Regions from separate parts of the Serratia sp. GW822-FHT06D09 genome, predicted to be linked through region 2. Evidence: predicted binding sites of a transcription regulator. Region 2 holds the regulator's gene; each other region holds the start of a gene.
The links. Region 2 encodes Fur, which represses iron uptake genes when iron is present. Its sites were predicted from a motif close to ATAATAATGAGAACNACTATCAA; they were not measured.
Positions count from the first base shown of each region.

Region 1: the regulator Fur is predicted to act here: its motif matches at 5,467-5,489, upstream of AC1RKG_RS09995 (siderophore-interacting protein).
Region 3: the regulator Fur is predicted to act here: its motif matches at 1,643-1,665, upstream of AC1RKG_RS02735 (TonB-dependent siderophore receptor).

Region 1 covers NZ_JBXALO010000003.1:482,787-490,345, reverse strand. Annotated here, with positions in the region: gene AC1RKG_RS10025 (ABC transporter substrate-binding protein) at 1-1,309, opposite strand, end outside; gene AC1RKG_RS10020 (ATP-grasp domain-containing protein) at 1,698-2,483, opposite strand; gene AC1RKG_RS10015 (hypothetical protein) at 2,667-2,879, opposite strand; gene cbl (HTH-type transcriptional regulator Cbl) at 2,972-3,925, opposite strand; gene AC1RKG_RS10005 (gamma-glutamylcyclotransferase) at 4,225-4,920, opposite strand; gene chaB (putative cation transport regulator ChaB) at 5,177-5,404, opposite strand; gene AC1RKG_RS09995 (siderophore-interacting protein) at 5,534-6,352, shown strand; gene chaA (sodium-potassium/proton antiporter ChaA) at 6,667-7,559, shown strand, end outside.
Region 2 covers NZ_JBXALO010000005.1:46,237-53,795, forward strand. Annotated here, with positions in the region: gene fldA (flavodoxin FldA) at 205-744, shown strand; gene fur (ferric iron uptake transcriptional regulator) at 1,064-1,510, shown strand; gene AC1RKG_RS13475 (glycosyltransferase) at 1,715-3,676, opposite strand; gene galE (UDP-glucose 4-epimerase GalE) at 3,666-4,718, opposite strand; gene AC1RKG_RS13485 (MFS transporter) at 4,768-5,913, opposite strand; gene AC1RKG_RS13490 (beta-N-acetylhexosaminidase) at 5,990-7,559, opposite strand, start outside.
Region 3 covers NZ_JBXALO010000001.1:593,286-600,844, reverse strand. Annotated here, with positions in the region: gene AC1RKG_RS02735 (TonB-dependent siderophore receptor) at 1-1,523, opposite strand, end outside; gene AC1RKG_RS02730 (sensor domain-containing diguanylate cyclase) at 2,019-3,461, shown strand; gene AC1RKG_RS02725 (DUF1428 domain-containing protein) at 3,575-3,928, shown strand; gene AC1RKG_RS02720 (VOC family protein) at 3,943-4,413, shown strand; gene dsdA (D-serine ammonia-lyase) at 4,624-5,961, shown strand; gene AC1RKG_RS02710 (IclR family transcriptional regulator domain-containing protein) at 5,958-6,791, opposite strand; gene AC1RKG_RS02705 (TetR/AcrR family transcriptional regulator) at 6,815-7,444, opposite strand.

The sequences.
Region 1 (7,559 bases), on a different contig from region 2:
CCGGGTTATAGGCAAAGGCGGCGGCGTTGGTGTTCGGGTCAAAATAATCCGGTCCCCAGGAGGTCAGGGTCGCGTCATAGTTCAGGGATTTCACCTTGGTGGAAACCTGCGCGCTGAGGCCCGGCACCAGTTCCACCTTCACCCCACCCTGGGCAAAGCTGGCTTGCAAGGCCTGCGCGATATCCAGGTACGGCGGCTGATTGTTGACGTCCAGCTTGAAGCTGACGTTGGTCAGGACGGCCTTCGCCAGGATCTCTTTGGCCTTTTGCGGGTTAAAACTGTATGGGCGCTCTTTCAGTGCGCCCAGATAACCTTCCGGCAGAAACGCCTGATGGGTCTGGAACTGGCCCTTCAGCAGATCGTCAGCAATGCCTTTATAGTCGAACAACCAACGCGCGGCTTCCCAGAACGCCGGATTGCCCAGCGCCGGTGACGCCTTGGCGTTGAACTGCAGGAAATAAAGTGAGGCGTAAGGGATGGCCAACGGCTTGACGCCCGGCTTGCCTTTCAGCGCCGCCATCTGATCTGCCCCCAGATTACGCGCGATATCGGCGTCGCCCTGTTCGATCAGCAACCGACGCGCCGCCGGATCCGGCACGTTTTTGATCAGGATAGTCTTCAGCGTCGGGGCGCCTTCCGGCGAACTTGGGTTGGCGTCGAGCACTACAACTTCGTGCGGTACGTAGGTGCGAATTTTATACGGGCCGCTGCCGGCGGAATGGCTGTTCAGCCATTGGTGACCCAGGTCATCCCCCTGCTGGTGCGACAAGGCTTCTTTGGCATCGACAATAGAAGATACCGGCGCCGAAAGCAGGCTAAGCACAAAGGCCGGGCTGACGTTTTCGCTCCAGCTTATTTTGACCCGTTGATCATCCACCTTGGTCAGGTGCTGGTCGACGTTCTTGGCGTCCCAGCCCAACTGGGTGAGGATAAACGAGGGTTCCAGATTCAGTTTCACTACCCGCGACAGTGAGAAAATCACGTCTTCCGGGCGCAGCGGATTGCCGCTGGAAAATTTGGCATCCGGCCGCAGAGTGAAGGTCAGGCTGCGGTTATCGCTGCCCGCCTGCCATTCGCTGGCCAGCGTCGGTTTGAGTTCGATAGGATTTTTGGGATCGGACTGGATCAGCCGCTGGTAGAGACTGTTGAATGACTGCACCGTGGTTAACTCAAAACCCTGGGCCGGATCAAAACTGACCACGTCATCGATGGACTGGGCAATCACCAACGTGTTTGCCGGGGTTGCTGCCTGTGCGTTGAAACTGGCCGCCACGGCCAAAAACACCAAAGAGGGAACGAACGCTTTCATCAAAACTCTCCAAGCGGATGGAATTTATAGTAATTTCGCGAGTGTATGTGAGAGCTCTCGGCAGGCGAAGGTACTTAAATAACTATAGATATTCTTTTTCTGTCTATAGCTGAGATTTTGATTATTAAGCAGGCGGGAGGATACCGTCAGTTGTGCAAGGACTATGGCAAATATATTTTTTCGATGCAGGCGGTAACCAATCCTCATAAAGCGCCATCACGTTTGGCAGGCTTACTATTCTACTGACAACGTCAATCTGAGGTTGTAACAGACGACGAACCAAGAGCCTTACAGGTGTTGGCGAGCGGACATGCCCCGACAATCAGGTTGAATGAAATCACCGTCGCCACAGTATCAGTGGAGTAGATAATTATTACATTTCAATGCATTAAATACCTGACAAGCAAAATGCCTCAATCAATTTTTCAGCTTCCCACTCCTTAATATCTGATACCTGCCCGTCTCCAATCTCTACCAGGCGCAATTCTCCCTGGGTATTTTCTACAATATCTATTGAATAAAACGGAGTCTCCACGCAGCGTGCAATCTCATAAACAAATTCAGGTATTTGATCGTCGGATGAAAACACTCTCCCGTTAAGCGAAAAATAGCGACGCTCAGTGTTATTAACAAATTCCTCAACGCGCCTCAGGCTAACCCCTCCTTCTACACTCCCTCGAAAATGCGCAATAAGATTGAGAATTTCTGCGACTTCCTGAGCATCCTTAGCCACAGAGCCCCGGGACGTCGTCAAGGATTTCACGTAGTCCTTAACAAAATAAGCGGGCCATTGAAGCTGGCTGACGAGACGCCCAAAATCAGCATCAGCTGTGGTTATAATAGTTTCCGGTGTATAGGCCTTACAGCGGTCATACCAACCCGTTATATAGTGATTACTGATATATTCTTCAGGGGACTCAAGCATCTTCCCTCCCCGTGCAGCCACAGCACCGTACAACTGACGATATTCATCGGCGTTCAGCATCCATCCTCGCCAGACCACGGGACTACCAGACTCAAAGGGAGCCGAAAACTGATATTTACCCATCGCTGCCGCTTCTGAGGCAAATAACAGGCAATGTATCCCACGTTGCCGGGCACAAAGATACTCCAGTTCAAAAGTTTCATCCGGTTTGCACAAATTCGAATAATCATCAGGATAGATAATTTGCATGTATGGGCCCCATAGGAATAATAAATCCAGTCAGTCTGAATCACGCTGATTTTATGGAATAAAATGGTGGTGACGCCAATGAGTAGAACATAAATTTTTCGACGAAGGCACCAGCAAATTTTCATACGGTGACATAAAGCGTGATAGTCCGAGTGTTTTACGATCCAGACACCTGGTTTGGGGTCAGAGCCTCACCTTGTAAGGCTCAAAATGCAGAGTAGGTACTTTCCCGGTAACAAAATAATCTTTCAGCGCCCAGAAAGGGCCAAAGGACAAGCCATCCCTGGCGTTGATATCAATGAAAAGGCGAAAGTAGCGATTGGCAGTGTCAGTAAAGGGCTCGAAGATAAAGGCCTGTACAACAGCAGAACCTCCATCAGCGATTGACTTCTGCACGCCAGGCTCCTGCCCCTGTAGAACAGGTCAGCGCAAATACGTAACGTGTATCCCGCCTGCTATCTGCGCTGCTGTTTCCGTCGCCGCAATGCTCAAATCTGGTAATCGATCACCGTTTCCAGCTGTGAAGAGAACACCTTGTCTTTGATTTCCGTCAGTGACAGCGTCGGGTTACACAGCTGGATAAACTGCCAGGCATAGTTACGTTGTAACTGACTGCGTTTCAAACCTAACCACACGGTATTGGGCTCGAACAGGTGCTCGGCGTTAAGGCTGACCAGCCCACGATCGCGCTCTTTCTCATATGACATGTCCGCCAGTACGCCGACCCCCAACCCCAGCTCGACATAGGTTTTTATTACGTCGGAATCCTGAGCACTTAAGGCAATGTCCGGCGTCAGCCCGGCGGCTTTGAACGCGCTATCCAGCCGCGAGCGACCGGTAATGCCCTGGCGATAGGTTATCAACGGTAAGGTACTGAGCATTTCCAGCGTCACCTGCGGTTGCCGGGTCAGTTCGTGCCCTTCCGGTACCAGGATGGTGTGATGCCAGCGGTAGTAAGGGAACGCCGCAAGAGATTCATCGCTCATCAGCCGTTCACTGGCAATGCCGATATCGGCTTCGCCCGAGGCCAACATCGCGACGATTTCTTCCGGACTGCCCTGATTCAGCACCACCCTTACCCGCGGGTACAGCGCACGAAACTCCTTAATCACTCCCGGCAGGCTGTAACGCGCCTGCGTATGGGTGGTCGCAATATGCAGTTGGCCGGTGTCGTTGCTGCTGAACACATCCGCCAGTCGGCGGATATTATTGGCATCATTCAGGATGCGTTCCGCCACCACCAGCAGCTCTTTACCCGGTTCGGTCATGCCCAATAAACGCTTGCCGCGGCGGATAAATATCTCAATGCCCAGTTCTTCTTCCAGTTCCCGAATATGACGACTGACCCCAGACTGCGAGGTAAATAAAGTATTGGCCACCTCGGTCAGGTTGTAGTTGCAACGCGCCGATTCCCGAATAATTTTTAATTGTTGAAAGTTCATCCACTCCCCCTGACGAGCAATATTGTTAACACCAGTGATACGGAGTCTGGCGGGAGGGGACAAATAAGAAATAACCTTTAGTTATGCATTTTCATGCTAAGTGAATTTTTCACCATTGCAAATTAGCTGTTTTTTAATCTTAAATTATCGAATGGCTTTAAAATTAACAACATAAATATCCACTTTAAAAGTGTGGATTAAATGCTTATGCAAAATAAAGTTATTAAATATAGGCATTAGATATATAAACAAAAAAGGCTCAGCAAGCTGAGCCTATCGAAAGCGTCATATGAGCGGGATCAGGCAGTTGCCTCTCCGCCGATAGGGCCGCAGGTATTTTGCTGCAGCCATTGCTGCACGTAGCTGACCAAATCGCCAATGCAGTCATCCTGCATACCGTGGTTTTTCAGCTCGTTATCCAGCGAAAACAGGTACTGGGCGTTAGTTCCCAGCGGCCCGCTGGCGCTGGCGATCAGGGGGGCTATCACCTGATGGCTGGTATCTTCTTCAAACAGCGGGTGCTGCGGGTTCATGACAAACACCAGCGCGGTCACCACTTCACCGTCTGCCAAGGTGAGATCGCACCAGGTCGGCAAATAACAGCCGGTGACCATTTCGCGTTTCCACAGCAGTTCCAGCTCTTCGCGCAGCTTGGCTTCCGGCAGGCGAAACGCCAGGCCGGTGGTATGGCCGCCCTCTTTTAACGCCAGCATCCGCCCCGGCTGGTGCAGGGTGCCGCGCCCGGCGGTAAGCCGCAAACAGAAGGCGCGGTGCCAGCCTTGCAGCGTGGCCGGCCGCACCTCTTCGGATTCAAACACCGGGTTCCACATCAGTGAACCGTAGCCGAAGACCCACACCGGGCTGTTATCCGGCCGACGGGATAAAGTACAATCCAACGAGGCCGCCCGCTGTTCTGATGTCAGTAACAGCGACTCCTCAATGGTGCCGAATGCAGTTTTGCAATCCGCATTTTGCAGAAAATCTCGCGTTAACACCTTAACAACCTCCCGGGAATAGGATTGCCCATACTCCCTCGCCACTGTTCAATCTTATTTATTAAGTGCGGAATTATATTAATACAATAATCTTCCCGCGATAATAATGACCTTATTCTTTTCTCAGTGAGCAATCAAGTTTCAAAAGAGCTTTAAAGTGAAAAAGTATTTGTACTCAGCAGCAATAATATTAATTGCCCGCGTAATAGGTTCGGATTTCATGATTTACCGACGCACAAAGGCGCCGGGGAGCGCCTTACTTTTTGTGCCAGCGGTCGTCATCACCTTTGCGGTAGCTTTGCTTCACCGCCGCCCAGGCTACCTTGTGGGCGGTTTCCTCTCGGCTATCGTCGCCGCGCCGGTCATCCGGATCGCTATATTGATCCCAGGCGCTGTTAAAAGCTTCCTTATAGATCTCTTGCGCATGGGCCGGCAACACGTGTTTGACGTTGTCCGGCAAGGCATTTGTGCTGTTGTAGGGCATCATTTCCTCCCGCAGATATTCAGTGAACCTTAAGCTTAGATGACACCTCCGCCCGCCTCAATTAGCAAACAATTCTCATTATCACATGGCATGTTATACTCCTCGCCAAACGAACATAAGGAGAACCCCGTGACTACCGAAGCCCCACGCTCACGCGCACCCTACCTGATTGCTGTCAGCGCGATTCGCGATGTTACCCCGCACCTGCGCCGCATCACTTTCACCGCCCCGGACCTGCGTTATTACCCGGCAAACGCCGCCGCCGCGCACATCAAGGTTTTCCTGCCGCTCGAAGGCCAGACGCAGCCGGACCTGCCGACGCTGACCGAAAACGGCCCTCGCTGGGCGGCCGATGCGGTTCGTCCGATTGTCCGCACCTATTCGATTCGCGCAGTACGCCCGGAGCTGGCGGAAGTCGACATTGAATTCGCCATTCACGATCACAGCGGCCCGGCGGTTAACTTTGCGCGATCGGCCAAAGCAGGCGATAAAATCGGCATCAGTAACCCGGGCGGTCCTAAACCTATGCTGCCAGAGGCCGATTTCTACTGTCTGGCCGGCGATCCTTCCTCCTTGCCCGCGCTGGCGGCCTTGCTGGAAGGGTTACCGGCACGTAGCGAAGGCCACGCCTTTATCCGCGTCGACACTGCGGCTGACGTTATCGATCTGAAAAAACCGGCAGGCTTCGAACTGAGCTGGATTATCGGCGGCACCGAAAAAACCGCCGAGTTGGTGACGCAATTTTGCTCATTGCCGCTACCTGAGACAAAAATCCAGTATTGGCTGGCCGGGGAAGATCGTTTGGTGGTAGACCTGCGCCGTTACCTGCGCCGCGAGCGCCAATGTGACCGTAATCAGCTTTATGCCGTACCTTACTGGCGTGAGGGGTTAAACGAAGAGGGTTATCATAATAAACGGCATGAAATCATGGACAATATTGACGATTGACTGTGATTTTCCCCTTTATTAATCAAGCAGCGAAGCTACAAACTGCAATTTATGTGCCGTTAATGAAGAAAACTCATCTCACTACGTAAAAGTAAGTAAATAAAACCGCATCCAATGCGGTTTTTTTGTTAACCTAGTCACAGAAAGCAAGCTTTTGCTTTTACAAGTAAAACAACATCACATCATTCCCCGGCACAAGCCTGCGGGTGTATCCTATTATTATTAAATATAAATACATTCTGGATGCGCATAATTGCCCTTAACGGCAGTCAGCGATGACGGGACCACGCTGTTTGAGAAGGAGTACCATCGAAATGAAGTCGCAAAACGATCCTGGCCGATCCAAATCCCGCCACACTGAGTACTCGCTGCTTTTCCCCATCGCCGCCTTGGTGGTGTTGAACCTGTGGGGCAGTACCAGCAATTTCCCGCTGATCGTCGGCATTAACATCATTGCCCTGGTCGGTATTCTCAGCAGCGCGTTCAGCGTTGTGCGCCACGCCGACGTGCTGGCTCACCGTCTGGGTGAACCCTATGGCTCGCTGATCCTCAGCCTGTCGGTGGTTATTCTGGAAGTGAGCCTGATTTCTGCGCTGATGGCCACCGGCGACGCCGCACCGGCACTGATGCGCGATACGCTTTACTCCATCATTATGATTGTCAGCGCCGGTCTGGTGGGCTTTGCTTTATTGCTGGGCGGTCGCAAATTCGCCACCCAATACGTCAATCTGGGCGGTATTAAACAGTATCTGATGGCGATTTTCCCGCTGGCGGTGATCGTACTGGTGTTCCCCAGTGCGCTGCCGGGCGGCAACTTCAGCACTGGGCAGGCGCTGCTGGTCGCGGTGATTTCCGCCGCCATGTACGGCGTGTTCCTGGTGATCCAGACCAAAACCCACCAGAGCCTGTTTGTCTACGAGCACGAAGATGACGACGGTGACCCGCACCACGGCAAACCTTCTTCGCACAGCAGTGCCTGGCATGCCGGCTGGCTGGTGGTGCATTTGATTGCGGTGATCGCCGTGACCAAGTTCAACGCCAACCCGTTGGAAGGTTTGCTGACCAAGGTGAATGCTCCTGCGCAGTTTACCGGCTTCCTGGTCGCGCTGTTGATCCTGTCGCCAGAAGGCCTGGGGGCACTGCGTGCGGTGTTGAACAATCAGGTTCAACGTGCGATGAACCTGTTCTTCGGCTCGGTACTGGCGAC
Region 2 (7,559 bases):
GCGTTAAGGATGACGCCCGATCAACACCGCTTTATTCCACCCGGCATCGCATTAAAGTGATAAATACCCGGGGTAAATTTCTGGCATGATACGCACTTACCGGTAAGAGATAATCTCTTGCCATGGCATCATTTTAATCGGTGTTATCGTAGTCTACGCTAACATCGTGAATGCAATTTATTGAATTTAAAGGTTATACGCGATATGGCTAATGTAGGCATTTTCTTTGGCAGCGACACTGGCAATACCGAAAACATTGCCAAGATGATCCAGAAAATTCTTCAGCAGCAGTTTGGTAAAGAGGTGGCTGAAATTCATGACATCGCCAAAAGCAGCAAAGAAGATCTGGAAGCTTTCGATATCCTGCTGCTCGGTATCCCAACCTGGTACTACGGCGAAGCGCAGTGCGACTGGGACGATTTCTTCCCAACGCTGGAAGAAATTGACTTCAACGGCAAGCTGGTTGCGCTGTTCGGCTGTGGCGATCAGGAAGACTACGCAGAGTATTTCTGTGATGCGATGGGTACCATTCGCGACATCATTGAACCGCGTGGCGCCGCGATCGTAGGCCACTGGCCGACCAAGGGTTACCACTTTGAAGCGTCCAAAGGCTTGGCCAACGACAGCCATTTCATCGGCCTGGCCATTGACGAAGATCGCCAACCTGAGCTGACCAACGAACGTGTTGAAGGCTGGGTAAAACAAATCGTCGAAGAGCTAAGCCTGGCCGAAATCGTCGGGTAACGCCAAAGGTTGAACAAAAGCCCTGCAAAGTGCATAGTGTGCCGGCAGGGCCATCATTGGCAGTACAAATTACTGCAATAGAAGCTACAGATTTGTAACTTCCCACACCATCAAGGTAGACTGAGTTTCCGGTTTATCCCATTCATCAAGACGTTGCATGTATAACATGCAATTGTGCAATTATAGCTTTGTTAACAACCGGCGGTTTCCATTTAGAGCAACCGGTTCTATAATGAGACGCAATTAACTCTTTGTGCCGACCGATGCCAAAGGCGAGAACGCCTCAACTTGATTAGCATAGTAACAGGACTGAATCCGCATGACTGACAACAACACCGCATTGAAGAAGGCCGGCTTAAAAGTCACGCTTCCGCGACTCAAAATCCTGGAAGTACTGCAAAATCCGGAATGCCATCACGTCAGTGCGGAAGATCTGTACAAAAAACTGATAGATATGGGCGAAGAAATTGGCCTGGCTACGGTTTACCGCGTACTGAACCAATTTGATGATGCCGGCATTGTGACCCGTCACAACTTCGAAGGCGGCAAGTCCGTGTTCGAATTGACCCAGCAACATCACCACGATCACCTGATTTGCCTGGATTGCGGCAAAGTGATCGAATTCAGCGATGAGTCTATCGAAGTGCGTCAGCGTGATATCGCCAAACAACACGGCATCAAGCTCACCAACCACAGCCTGTACCTGTACGGCCACTGTGAAACAGGTGACTGCCGCGAAGACGACACCCTGCACGACAAAAAATAATGTCCTAACCGGCATTGAAAACCGCCTTAACGGCGGTTTTTTTGTGCCTGCGATAATAGGATAAAAAATCCCCGGACAGGCCGGGGAAAGTTCACAGCGTTAAATACAACAATTGCAGCGGCACTTCTCTACAGCACTTCTCTCGCTTCCCACTTACACTCACAGCACTCCCCCACCCGCCGACACGCGGATGAGCAAACCTCTTCACAGCTCATACTCAAGAAACAGCAACCGATCAAAAAACAGCGACCAGGCGTGATCGAATACACCTCGAACACGGAACCCCTTGTTCAGATAGATTTGGCTGGCATCACTGCGTTGCCATACGCACAGCACGATATTTTTCGCCTGGTGCTGTTGTGCTCGCTGCCTTATCTGCGCAAACAGCTGGTTAAAATGCCCTAGCCCGCGGAATTGGCTCTCAATCGCCAGACTGCAGATGAAATAGTCATCCTCAGTGCACTGGCTTTGGACAAAGCTGTCATAAGCCTCATCAAGCGGCCTTATTTCATCGCGATAATGATAATCCGCTTCTATGCCATACAGCTCGCTAATGGTGGCCGCATTAAAAAAACCGACAAACTCTCCACGCCGATCGTAAGCTACCGTGATCAGCCCCAGATAAGGCTCAATATTTTGCGCCTGCTGTAATGACACCAGATCCAGCCCGGCTCGATTGCCAACAGAACAGTACTCAAGGTAGCTGGTACTGAAAATCAGCTTCGCCATACGGGTTTTATCTGTTTCACTCGCCTGGTGTCCAGGCAGAAAATGCAATGCCCCACCCGGCTCCGGCAAAACCGCCCCCCCTACCCCAGCGGTCGGACACCAGTAATTACCCGCCGTAATCTGCCGCCGGTTATCGGCGATCAGGTACTCGCCAAATAGCTGGTTTACCCGATCAAGCGTGCGGTCATGGGAAAGTACGGAATAATAGTGGTAATGGTCAATATCGGAACGGATCTGCGCTGGATAGGCCATACGCGGCACTTCATCAACGGTAAATATTTCCGCATAACGTGCCAGATCCAGCGGCTGCTCAAGCTGCCAGTCCACCTGCTCCAGCCGGCTGACGCATTGCCGGTAGCTGTGTTGCTCTTCCTGCGACAGCGGTAGTCGTTCATTGGTGATCACATCCTCCAGCAGACGCATTCCGCGAATACCGCAGGTGACGGCCTGTGGGTGCGCATCATAATGGACGCCATAATCCTGGCAGAAGCGATCGTGACTGAGGAAAGAGCGGCCTATGTGGCGACTCCACAGCTGATAAAAGGGATCAAACAGTTTGCGTTCATAATCCGAATTCTTGTCCGGGACTTCGCCGCTTTCCGCCGCAAAGATCTGATCCAACCCCGCCAGCATTCGGCACAGTGAGATATCGCCCTTGCGGCTGACTATCATGCCGGTTTCATCGAGAAACAGATTCAACCAGCTGACGTGGCTGACCTCGCCCTCAGCCAGGAACTGAAGATAATCAGGCACCTCTGGTTTGATCAAAAACAGCGTCGCCGACCGGTGGGGTATGGTATCGATATCCATATACAGCCCCCCCATCTCGATCAAAATCAGAAAACGGAAGTAGTCGGAAAGCGTGGCGTAATAGCGCTTATCGTGCAGTTGATGGATAAAGCCCAGGTTGTCGCCGACCCTTTTTTGCGCCAGTTCGCTCAGCGAATGCACCTGCAGGCGATGGTTGCCCGCATCATACTCCCCCAGGTAGCCGCCTTTTATCACCGGTACGGGGATGAAATACGCATCCCTTGCCAGCTGCTGTGCGTCCCAAACCCATAACATGCCGACCCAGTCATTCGTCTCGGTGCTAGCCACCGCCTGCTGCGCGGCCCCCCACTGGGAGATAACCTCTCTGGCGTCGTCAGGTATCGCGCCCCCCAGCCAGATCCGGTGCAGCCGTTTTTCACTCGCAGCCAGCGGGCGAGTAGGCACACAAAATAGTGAAGAACAGCGGGCGGCATCGAATAAATGTCCATGTGCAGCCCGCCACTCACGCAGTTGCGCGACACCGCGCTGATAACGCTCCAGCAGCAGCAACGAAGCCTCACGTTGATATTTCACAAACTCAAACTTTAGATCGTTGATCCGCGCCTCATATTCAGCCCGGAACAGATCATCCTGCATAACCCCCAAATGCCCGTCGTTAAGCTTCATCGGCCAGCATCCTTATCGATGACAGCGGCAGCGAAGAGCCATAACCCTGTGGATTTTTGCTCTGCCATGACCAGGCATCGCGCACCATTTTTTCCAGACTGCGTTTGGCTTGCCAGCCCAGCTTCTCTGCCGCCAGAGACGGGTCGGACCAACACTCGGCAATATCTCCCGCACGCCGGGGATTAAATTGGTAGGCGATTTTGAAGCCACAGGCGCGTTCAAACGCCCGAATAATCTCCAGCACCGAGTAGCCTTTACCGGTGCCCAGGTTATAGACGTTAAATCCTGGCTGCAGGTTATCCAGCGCTTTTAAATGCCCTTCGGCCAAATCCATAACGTGAATGTAATCACGTACCCCGGTACCATCGCTGGTAGGGTAGTCGTTGCCATACACCGGCAACACCGCGAGTTTGCCAATAGCCACCTGCGCCAGATAAGCCAGAAGATTATTGGGAATGCCGGCGGGATCCTCACCAATCAAGCCGGACTCGTGCGCCCCGGCCGGATTAAAGTAACGCAGCGCGGTGATCGCCATCTGCGGTGCCGTTGAAGCGAACTCCGCCAGGATCTGCTCGACAATCAGCTTTGAGGTTCCGTAAGGATTGGTGGTCTGCCCAACACGACAGCTTTCCGTCAGTGGGGTATATTCTGCCGGCCCATAGACGGTGGCTGAAGAGCTGAAAATAAATTGCTTAACGCCAGCATGGCGCATTCTGTCCAGTACGATCAATGAGCCGGAAATATTATTTTGATAATATTTCAGTGGCTCTTCGGTAGATTCTCTGACCGACTTCAAACCCGCAAGATGAATAACCGCATGAACATCATGCTGGCGAAAGATATGATCCAGCAAATGATGTTGCTGGATATCTCCCTGATAAAAAATTACTTTTTTACCGGTTAATCGCTCCACCCGAAACAAAGACTCTGGCGAACTGTTGGACAGGTTGTCCAGTACGACAACTTCCTCCCCCCTTTCTAACAGTGCCAATACCGTATGCGAGCCGATATAACCGGCGCCGCCCGTCACCAATATAGCCATCATATATCCTTGTTTGTGTTTAAAAATAAACGACTCACTCAGAAACCACCTAGACTTCCCGGGTTTTAAAACCGACAGGTAAAGCAATACAAAGCAGTAATATGGCTAACAGATAAACGGAGGAATGCGGCCCGTACTCGGTCAGGATCCCTTGTAATATTCCGGCCAGGATCACACCGGTGGAAATGCTGTTGGTGAACAACGTGGTGGCCATGCCCGCCCGCTCCGGCATCAAGTCCTGGAAATACAGCATGCCGACGGTGGCGAGAATGCCGATAAATATCGCGTTAAACAGCTGCCAGACTAGCAACCCAGCGGCCGAGGTAAACCACAGCATCCCGGCATAAAACAGTATGCCGGCCACCATCGCCCCCGCCATCATCAGGCGCTTGCCCACCCGATTTACATATCGGCCTACCAGGATCATGATGGGGATTTCTATCGCGGCCGCGATGCCCATCATCCAACCGGTCAGACTTTGCGGCAAACCCAACTCGGCCGTGATATACAGCGGCACATCAATCAGATACATGGCGCTGCAGGTCCACATCAATACCGAGGCGAAAAACAACCGGCTAATATCTTTATCGAAGACCGTTTTTTGCGGTATGCCGATTTCATTGCCCACAGGCGGGCGAGCCACCTCGGGTAATATCCACCAGGCCAGCAGCGTGACCAGCAGGAATATGCCGGCAGCAAACATAAACATCGCCGTAAAGCCATAATTCACCACCAGCATAAAAGCCAATGGCGGGCCAAAAACCCAGGCCAGAGAGAGTTGGGCGCGCATGATGGCGCTGAACATCGCCACGTTTTGCGATGACCGTTCCCCGTATTCACGCGCCAGGGCAAATAACTGTGGTATCGCAGTATTGGCGATGGCGGTTAACAGCACGCCTGCGGTAATTAACGTCAGATAATTGCGATTAAAAGCAAATAGCAGACAGTTTCCCGCCGCCAATAAATAACAGATTAAAATCAAATGGCGCCGGTCACGCTGACGATCTGATTTTTTCGCCAGCAAAAAACTGACAATAATGCCGACCCCGGCATTAACCGCATAAAAAAAACCGACCCATAATGAAGTCACCCGAACCTCGGTGGTGAGGAACAGGCTCAGGGTCGGTATTTGCAGTGCCCCGGCAATGCCAGAAAAAAAAGCAACGACCATAAAGGTCAGCCGTATCGAATTCATCGCTGATTACCGCCGGTCGCTGCTGTTAACCATCAATAACGGCCCGCCTGCGAACAGACGGGCCGTGGTTCAGGAGTTACACTTTCTCGGCGCGACTATAACGCTTGCCGTCCGGGCTCACAGCGCGGATTTGTACTTCACCGCTAACCCCAGGCTTGGCCTTGGCATCGTAACGTTGCCATTGCTTACCACCGTCGGTGGAATATTCAATGCCCAGACCCGGCAGCGAAATATTGGCTTCCAGCTTGCCCCCCACAACTCGGGCGCCTGGCACCGGCAACCGGTAGTTCACGCCACCTTTGTCCAGTTTTGCCAGCTCACGCTGACCGAGCAGGTTGGCAAAGCGCAACCAATCGCGGTCCAGCTTCTTGGTATCGATGAAGTGGGTTTCGCCGCCTTTATACTCCCGGCCCGCCCGGTAATCCTGCTCCCACTCTGCCCGGTGCCATGCGCGCTCAGCCACCGACAGCGAACGAGGGAAGATCATGTACTCCATTTGTTCGTCGGTTCGCTGGGTTTCGCTCCACATCTGCGCGGAAATACCGTAAGCCCCCGGCCAGGGCTTGACGCTCTTGGCGGTAAAGTGATTACCATCGCGATCAACCGAGGTTTCGGCGTTTTGCGGCAGGTTGTTTGGCGCAAAGCTGAACATTTTCTGTTCGTCGCTGAAACGCGTTCCCCAGTAGTAACCGCGCTCGTCCGGGTTCACCTCATACGGGAAGTCCATGTAGACATAATCCGGGTTTGAAAGGATCAGTTCGTAGCCCTTGTTCGCCCAGTCGTTGGCACTGTCGAACCCGCCCCAATACAGCGTATCCCAGAAGTTAACCCCGACACGCTGGGTAGCAAAGGCCTTGGCGTTTTTGGCATCTTTCAGGCCATCCTGCCAGGCTTGCATTCTGTCGATCCCATGCGCTTTCACCAATTGGCTGACTTCTACTCCGAAGTAGCTTGGCAGGTGCTCCATATCGGCGACCTTGCCATCTTTGATCATCGCCTGGCAGACCTGAGATTTTGCCCATGGCTTGTCTTCTTTGCTCTGATCGATGATGCCTTTGCCGGCTTCCGGCTTGTTCACATCGGTATAACCAGCACCTAACCGGATGTTTTTCGCCTCGTCACCGCCAAAGTGCCAGGTACTCAGCGGCTGCCCGGCCTCTTTATGCATCTGGGCAATCTCGCCGATCACCTTGTCGACAAAACGTTTGGATGAATCCAGGCAAGGGTTGAGATAGCTTTGGCGGTTGAAGTACTGCACCGAGGTGGTGTTAGAGGTATCGGTTGGATCCACTAAACGGAACTCGTTGGCCTCTTGTTCTTTACCGGCGGCATGCAGTTTCTTATAGCGCGCTTCCATTGAGACCACCGCCGCACGGGCATGCGCCGGCATATCGATTTCCGGGATCACTTCAATCTGGCGCGCCTTGGCGTACTTGATAATGTCGATGTAATCCTGGCGAGAGAAGAAGCCGCCATAAACCTCCGGCCCCTGGCCATACTGCGGCAACAGGCAGGTGGTTTCGCTCAAGTCGTGGCAACGCTGCCCACCGACTTCGGTCAGTTCCGGCAAGCCCGGAATGGCGATGCGCCAACCTTCGTCATCACTCAGATGGAAGTGGAATTTATTGAGCTTGTACGCCGCCATT
Region 3 (7,559 bases), on a different contig from region 2:
TCTATACGGTACAGCGCCAGCGTGGCATCCACCGCCGGAGTGATTTGCCATTTGCCGCCCATTTCATAGGTCGTGCCGGTTTCAGGCGTCGCGACGTTACCGTTGTCATCCACCGCCGTCGAGGGGGTAAAGGACTGACTGTAGTTGGCGTACAGAGAAACGCCCGGCGTCAACTTATATACCACGCCAGCCTGCGGCAGGAATTTGTTGCCTTTGTCATTCAGTGTGTTTTGCGGGTTTTGGAATCCGTTGCTGTTGTTCTGGTAGTACGACTGGTAGCGTGCGCCCAGGACGGCAATCCACTGGTCAGTTAAATGAATGCTGTCTTTGGCGTAGACCGAGCGGCTATATAAGCGGCTGCGCAGATTACTTAACGCATCATTGTAAGTGCTGCTGTTGGTTATCGGCGTTTCGCCGTAGACCGGATCGTACATATTAAAGGTATTCGACACCTTGCCGCGGTAAGAGTAGGCCTTGTACGTTTCATTTTTTTCATAGTCAACGCCAACCAGCAGGTCATGCTGCATGCTCAATACCACCGGCGACCCGTTTACGTCCCAGGAATAGTAAGAGGTTTGATGGTTGAAGCCGCGGTTGGCATCCGCCCGGCGTGAAACCACACCGGTTGTAGTGTTGATGGCGGTGGCGCGCACTTCGTTGCTGTCATAGCGTCGCTGCATCCAGGCATAGTTAAAACGGGTGGTCCAGGTACTGTCCAGCGCGTACTCATAATGAGTATTGAGGCGTTTGTTTTTGCCCCAGGCGTGGTTGGCATAGTCGTCCAGCCTGCGGTTATAGGGGACATCGACCGGCGTGCCATTGATAAAGGCAGTGCCGCGATCGTAAGGAATATCGTACTTATACTCACTGTAGGCTATGTTGAAGGTCGCTTTATCACCATACCAACTGAGTGAGGGGGCTAACAGCGTATGTTCATTGGTGCCAAAATTGCGCCAGTAATCCTGATGCTGACGCTCGGCGATAAAACGGAAAGCAAAACCGTTTCCTAAAGGGCCGGTGACGTCGAGGGTACCACTGCCGCCACCAAAGCTGCTGGTGGCACCGCTGATGCGGGTATTCCAGTCGTATTGCGGTTTTTTGCTGATTAGATTAATGATGCCGCCGGGATTGAGAATTCCGTACAGCAAAGAGGCAGAGCCTTTCAACACCTCAACGCGATCGGTGGTGGCATCCATGCTCAACCCCTGATTGCTGCGGACACCGTCGACAAATACCGAGCCGTCAGAGTTGACGCCAAAGCCGCGTTTGACAAAGCCGTCCTCCGTGCCGCCCAGGGTATTACCTTGAGTCACGCCGCTGACGAATTTCATCGCATCATTGACGCTTTTAACCTGAAAGTCGTTAATGATCTCAGGCGTGACGACGCTGACGGACTGCGGCACGTCACTGAGCGGAGTGGCTGTTTTACTCCCCGTTGAGGCCGTGTCGGCATTGTAACCCTCAGTGGGAAGTGAGCGCGTGGTCACGGTAAGCGTGTCATCTTCGGCCCAGACGGTGGTCATGGCCAGCCCCGGTAAAACGGTGACGAGGAGGGGAAGTGTACGAAGCGCCGGATGCTTTTTTGTTTTAGTCGGACGTGGGTTTTCTACCTGATGCATACCATTCCATATCAAATTAATAAATAAAAACGATTATCATTATTATTATAATTTGCATGTGTAGGATTTGTGTAGTGAATGTTTATCAAGCGGGCACTGGTGGGGGAATTTGGCCACATTGTTCCGTGTTGGATTCGGTCGGCGGTGTTTTTATCTGAAGATTAATCGCCAAGATAGCGATATCCGCACCCTTGCTCTTCAGGCTGCCGCAGAGGTGACAGCTTGAAACATAATAATATTTTTAAATTTTCAATTAGCTGATGCCAGTCCGGTGAAAACTGGCAATAATATCTGTCTGACAGCACATTTTGCGTGCGACGTCAGGCATGCTGGCCAGCGGGTTGGACGCCGTCATGCAGACAGGATTTTTCGTATTTTTTGCAAGCTTCTGGAAGCAAGATGCACACCACTGAGTTACCTGGTGCCACAAAATTACAGCACGCATTAATCGTATTCCTGCTGGTGTTCGGCCTGTGCCTGTTTGGCATTGTGAGCCGGCCCACCGGGCTGCTGTCCTCGTTTTGGCCGGCCAATGCGGTGCTGCTGGCGCTGCTGGTGCGTTATCCGGCGCTGGCCAGCCCCTGGGGTTGGCTGATGGCGATTCTGGGGTATATGGCGGCGGATCTGATCACCGGCAGTACGGTCGTGAAAGCCGCATTGCTCAATGGCGCCAACATTACCGGTGTCGCGGTCGGGTTTTTCCTGTTTATGCGTTTGTCGCCGCAGGTCAGAACGCTGGAACGCACCTCGTCCAGCATTTTTCTGTTCGCCATCTGCCTGACGAGCGCGACCGCCACGGGGTTAGTCGGTGCCGGGGCTTCGGTGCTGCTTTTCGACCGCCAATTCCTGCCCGCCATGGCGCTGTGGCTGTCTTCGGAGTTTACCCATTACATTACCCTGATGCCGTTTATCCTGACTTTCCCCACCGACTGGAAAGGTTACCTGCATAGCCTTAACCAGGCGGTGTTCCGCCGCAGCCAGTGGTACAGCATCTGTAGAAAAATGGCGGTGTTAATCCTGCTGCTGGTGGCGTGCATTTGCAGCGTCCTGATCGGCGGCCCCGGTGCGGTGATTTTCCCGATGCCGATCCTGTTGTGGCTGGCAATGACCTTTTCCTTGTTCAGCACCATGATCGCGGTGCTGGCCTATGTATTGTGGTGCCATTTCGCCATCGACATGGGGCTGATTGCGACCAATCTCGACATGAAGCTGTTGCAGAATACGGTATCGATGCGGCTTGGCGTGGCTTTGTTGGCGTTGGGCCCGATCGCCGTTGCCAGCATGAACTATGCCCGCAATGCATTGTTGCGCAGGCTGGAACATGTGGCGAATCACGATGCATTGACCCACGTATTAACCCGCAGCGCGTTTATGCAGCGCGGTACCAAGCTGGTCAGCCAGAAAGGGGAACACGTCTGCATCATGATGCTGGATATCGACTACTTTAAGTCGATCAACGATCGTTTTGGCCACGCCGGCGGTGACGCGGCGCTGCTGTCCTTCACGCGAGCCATTACCGCTGATCTACGCGATCAGGACCTGTTTGGTCGCATGGGTGGGGAAGAGTTTGCCATTGTTGCGCCGATAGCCCAGCAGCAGGACGCACTGTCACTGGCCGAGCGGCTGCGCCGTCGTGTGGAAATCGAATCCATCACCATGCCCGCCGGAACCTCGTTGCAAATTACCGTCAGTATCGGCATGGTTACCTGCATTGGTGGGTCAGGCCAAAACCTGGACAACCTGCTGAAAATCGCCGATCTGGCGGTTTACAAAGCTAAAAACAGCGGCCGCAATCGGGTCGCCACGCCAGAATTACTCTCCCGCGCTTATACCGACCTCTGAAACCCCTGCGCCCTGTGAATGGTTGACCCCACTAATGGGGTCTAAAATGGTAGAGGGCACCGGCAACTCTGCCGGCGCCACCCCGACTGTCGAATCGACAAGAGGAATCTCATATGAAATATGTTGATGGCTTTGTAGTGGCGGTGCCGGCCGCCAATAAGGAGGCGTATCTAAAACTGGCTGCTGCGGCAGCTCCTCTGTTTAAGGAATTCGGTGCCACACGCGTTGTTGAGTGTTGGGGCAATGATGTCCCCGACGGCAAACTTACCGATTTTCGCGGTGCGGTGAAGGCCGAAACCGATGAAGTGGTGGTGTTCAGCTGGATTGAGTACCCCTCCAAGGCGGTGCGTGACGATGCCAACCAGAAGATGATGGCCGATCCGCGCATGAAAGCCTTGGGTGACCAAATGCCCTTTGACGGCAAACGCATGATTTTCGGCGGTTTCGAACCGATCCTGGATCAGTAGCGGAGGGGGATATCGTGAAAATCACCCAACACTTATGGTTTGAAAAAGATATGGATGCCGCGCTACGGTGCTACATAGATTTGATCCCCGGCTCCTCCCTGACCTGGCATTCTAGCTTGCCCGCCGATACCCCCAGCGGCCCGGCTGGCAGCGTCAAACTGGCGACTTTTATTCTCGGCGACCAGCGCTATGCGGCGATTGAAGCCGGGCCCCTGGATCCGTTCAATCACAGCTTTTCCATCATGGTCGAGTGTGCGGATCAGGCGGAAGTGGATCGGCTGTGGGAAGCCCTGAGCGACGGTGGCAGCGTTGAACAGTGCGGTTGGCTGCGCGACCGCTGGGGATTGAGCTGGCAGATTGTGCCCAAACGGCTGACGGAGCTGATGGCTGACCCCGATAGCCTGAAGGTGAAAAGGGTCACCGAAGCGATGCTACGGATGGTCAAGCTGGATATCGCCGGGCTGGAAGCGGCGGCTCGTAAGTAATATGGCCTTGGCAAATGCCCCGCAGAAGGTACGCCTGCGGGGCGTTTTAGATGATTGCCTGTCATTCAAAACCTACCAAAAGTTTATAAATTGACGTAAATCACCTTATTGCATCAATACTGCTCATCTAAGGCTGATTTTTTATCATTTGTCAGCTCAGGCGAATCGCTGCACTCTAGGGCTAACCTTTTTGCAGCGCAGAGAAAAACAATGGAAAAGACACAGATTCAGCAATTAGTGACGCAATTCCCGCTGGTGCAGGAGCTGATCGACCTTAAGCCGGTGACCTGGTTCAATCCGCAAGCGACGACTTTGCAGGTCGGGCTGCCCCACGTCGGGCTGGGCGCTGAAGACGTCGCTGAGGCAGAACAGCGGCTGGCGCGTTTTGCGCCTTACCTGAGCGTAGCCTTCCCCGAAACTCAAGCCACTAAAGGGGTAATCGAGTCTGAGGTTGTCGCTCTGCCTGCGATGCAAACGGCATTGAATCAACGCTATGGCCTGACGCTGGGCGGGCGGTTACTGCTTAAAAAAGACAGCCATCTGCCAATCTCCGGTTCGATCAAGGCTCGCGGGGGTATTTACGAGGTGCTGGCGCATGCGGAAAAGCTGGCTCTGAAAGCCGGGCTGCTGCAGTTGACGGATGACTACGCCAAGCTGTTTTCGCCGGAGTTCCGCGAGTTTTTCGGCGGTTATCGCATTGCCGTAGGGTCGACAGGCAACCTCGGGATGTCGATCGGCATTATCAGCGCTCGCCTCGGCTTTAGCGTCAGCGTGCACATGTCGGCGGATGCCCGCGAATGGAAAAAGCAAAAGCTGCGCGATAACGGCGTCAACGTGGTGGAATATGAACAAGATTATGGGGTCGCCGTTGAACAGGGTCGTTTGCAGGCGGCGAGCGATCCACGCTGCTTCTTCATCGATGACGAAAATTCGCAAACGCTGTTCCTGGGCTATGCCGTGGCCGGTGGGCGGCTGAAACGCCAGTTTGCCGAGAGCGGCATTCGGGTCGATGCTCAGCATCCTTTGTTTGTTTATCTGCCCTGTGGCGTCGGCGGCGGTCCTGGCGGAGTGGCATTTGGCTTGAAACTGGCCTTCGGCGACCACGTACGCTGTATCTTTGCCGAGCCGACACATTCGCCTTGCATGCTGCTTGGTGTGCATACCGGGCTGCACGACGGTATCTCGGTCCAGGATCTGGGTATCGACAACCAGACTGCCGCGGATGGATTGGCGGTGGGGCGCGCCTCCGGTTTTGTCGGCCGTGCGATGGAACGTCTGCTTGCGGGGTTCTATACCCTGAGCGATGCTGAGATGTTTGCGCTGTTAGGCCTGTTGGATCGACATGAACATATCCGGCTCGAACCCTCAGCGCTGGCGGGTATGCCAGGGCCATGGCGCGTAGCGGCCGATGCGGAGTGGTTGGCGAGCCAGGGGTTGAATGAGGAGCAGATGAACCATGCTACCCACCTGGTGTGGGCAACCGGCGGCGGCATGGTGCCGGAAGCGGAGATGGCGAAATATTTGGCTGCGGCTCAGCAATCCCTTTAATGGCTCAGTAACGAAAGCTCCTGCGCGCCTTCCAACAGGATCGGCAAGATGCGGTCGGTCAGCTCGCTTAGCGCGACATGACCGGCCTGCACACCCACGTTTAATGCGGCGGTGACCCGCCCATCCATCGAGGCGATTGGCACGGCAATTGAACGCAGACCAATCTCCAGTTCTTGATCGTTTATCGCATAACCCTGCGCGCGAACCTTATCCAGTTCGTCGCGCAGTTTGTCGATCGAACCGATAGTATATTGCGTATAGCGCACCAGGCTGATGCGCTGCAGGTAATCATCAAGCTTATCGGGTGGCAAATGGCTTAATAGCACGCGGCCCATTGAGGTGGCAAATGCCGGTAGGCGACTGCCTATGTTCAGATCAATTGTCATAATGCGCTCGGCAGAGGCGCGAGCGATATACAGAATATTGTCGCCGTCCAACGTGGCGATGGAGCAGGACTCATTCAACAACTGGCTGATGTGTTTCAGCACCGGCTGGGTGGCTTTAGCCAGCGGTGTGGCGCCAAGATAGGCGTGGGCCAGCGTCAGAATGCGCGGACGCAGCTCAAAATTCTTGCCGTCCTGCGCGTAGACGAAGCCTAATTTGTTAAGCGTATACAGGCAGCGGCGCACCGCCGCGCGCGGAATACCGGTTTTCTGGCTGATTTGGGAAATGGACATCAGGCGGCGCTGCGGGGTAAAAGCCTGGATCACCTCAAGACCGCGCGCCAGCGACGCCATAAAATTGGGATCGCCCTTGAAAGGATCGCCACTGGCAGGGGACAGTAAAGCATCAGGTGCGGAAATTTCTTCTCCGCCAGCGGTTTTGGTCATCACACAGGCTCCCTGGTTGGCACTTACAGTGTTACATAGCGCAGCGTTGCCATGACGGTCAATCGACGATTACGGATCACCTGATCTTCAGCAGCTTCATGGCTTTCGAACAGCGTATTGAAGGTATACCGGTTGGCCACATAGTGGAAACACAGGCTGCTGATCAAACGGTGCACATCTGTAGCGCTGACGTCCGCAATAAACAGTTGCGCTTGTTTACCTCGCTGCAAAATATCCTCAAGCAAGGTCAGTGCGCTTTGATTCAGCGCCTTGATGCGGAGCGACTGGCGAATGTACTGGCCGCGCATCATGTTCTCCATACAGATAACGCGGATGAAGTCAGGATGCTCAGCATGGTAATTGAAGCTTTCCTCTGCCAGACGGGCCATGGCTTCAACCGGGGGCAATGCGTGCAGATCCAGGCCCGATTCATGCGCGCGGATATGCTGATAGACATGCTCCAACACCTCTATGTAGAGTGACTCCTTATTCTTGAAATGATATACCACCATACGTTTGGTGGTGGCCGCATGCTCGGCGATGTTCTCCATACGACCGCCTTTAAGGCCGGCTTCAGCAAACTCGCTCAGCGCCGCAGCGAAAATGCGCTGTTTCAGGCCAACGGGGTCATTTTTGCGCTTGGTGGCGGGCATCTCGTCATTCTTCAAAACATCAGTCACTTATCTTTTGGAGGGCACCGGTTAAGATTAACCGGGGTTCGCCGGCAATACAATCTGGCGCGTTAGCGCTTTGCGAAGCTCATCATGT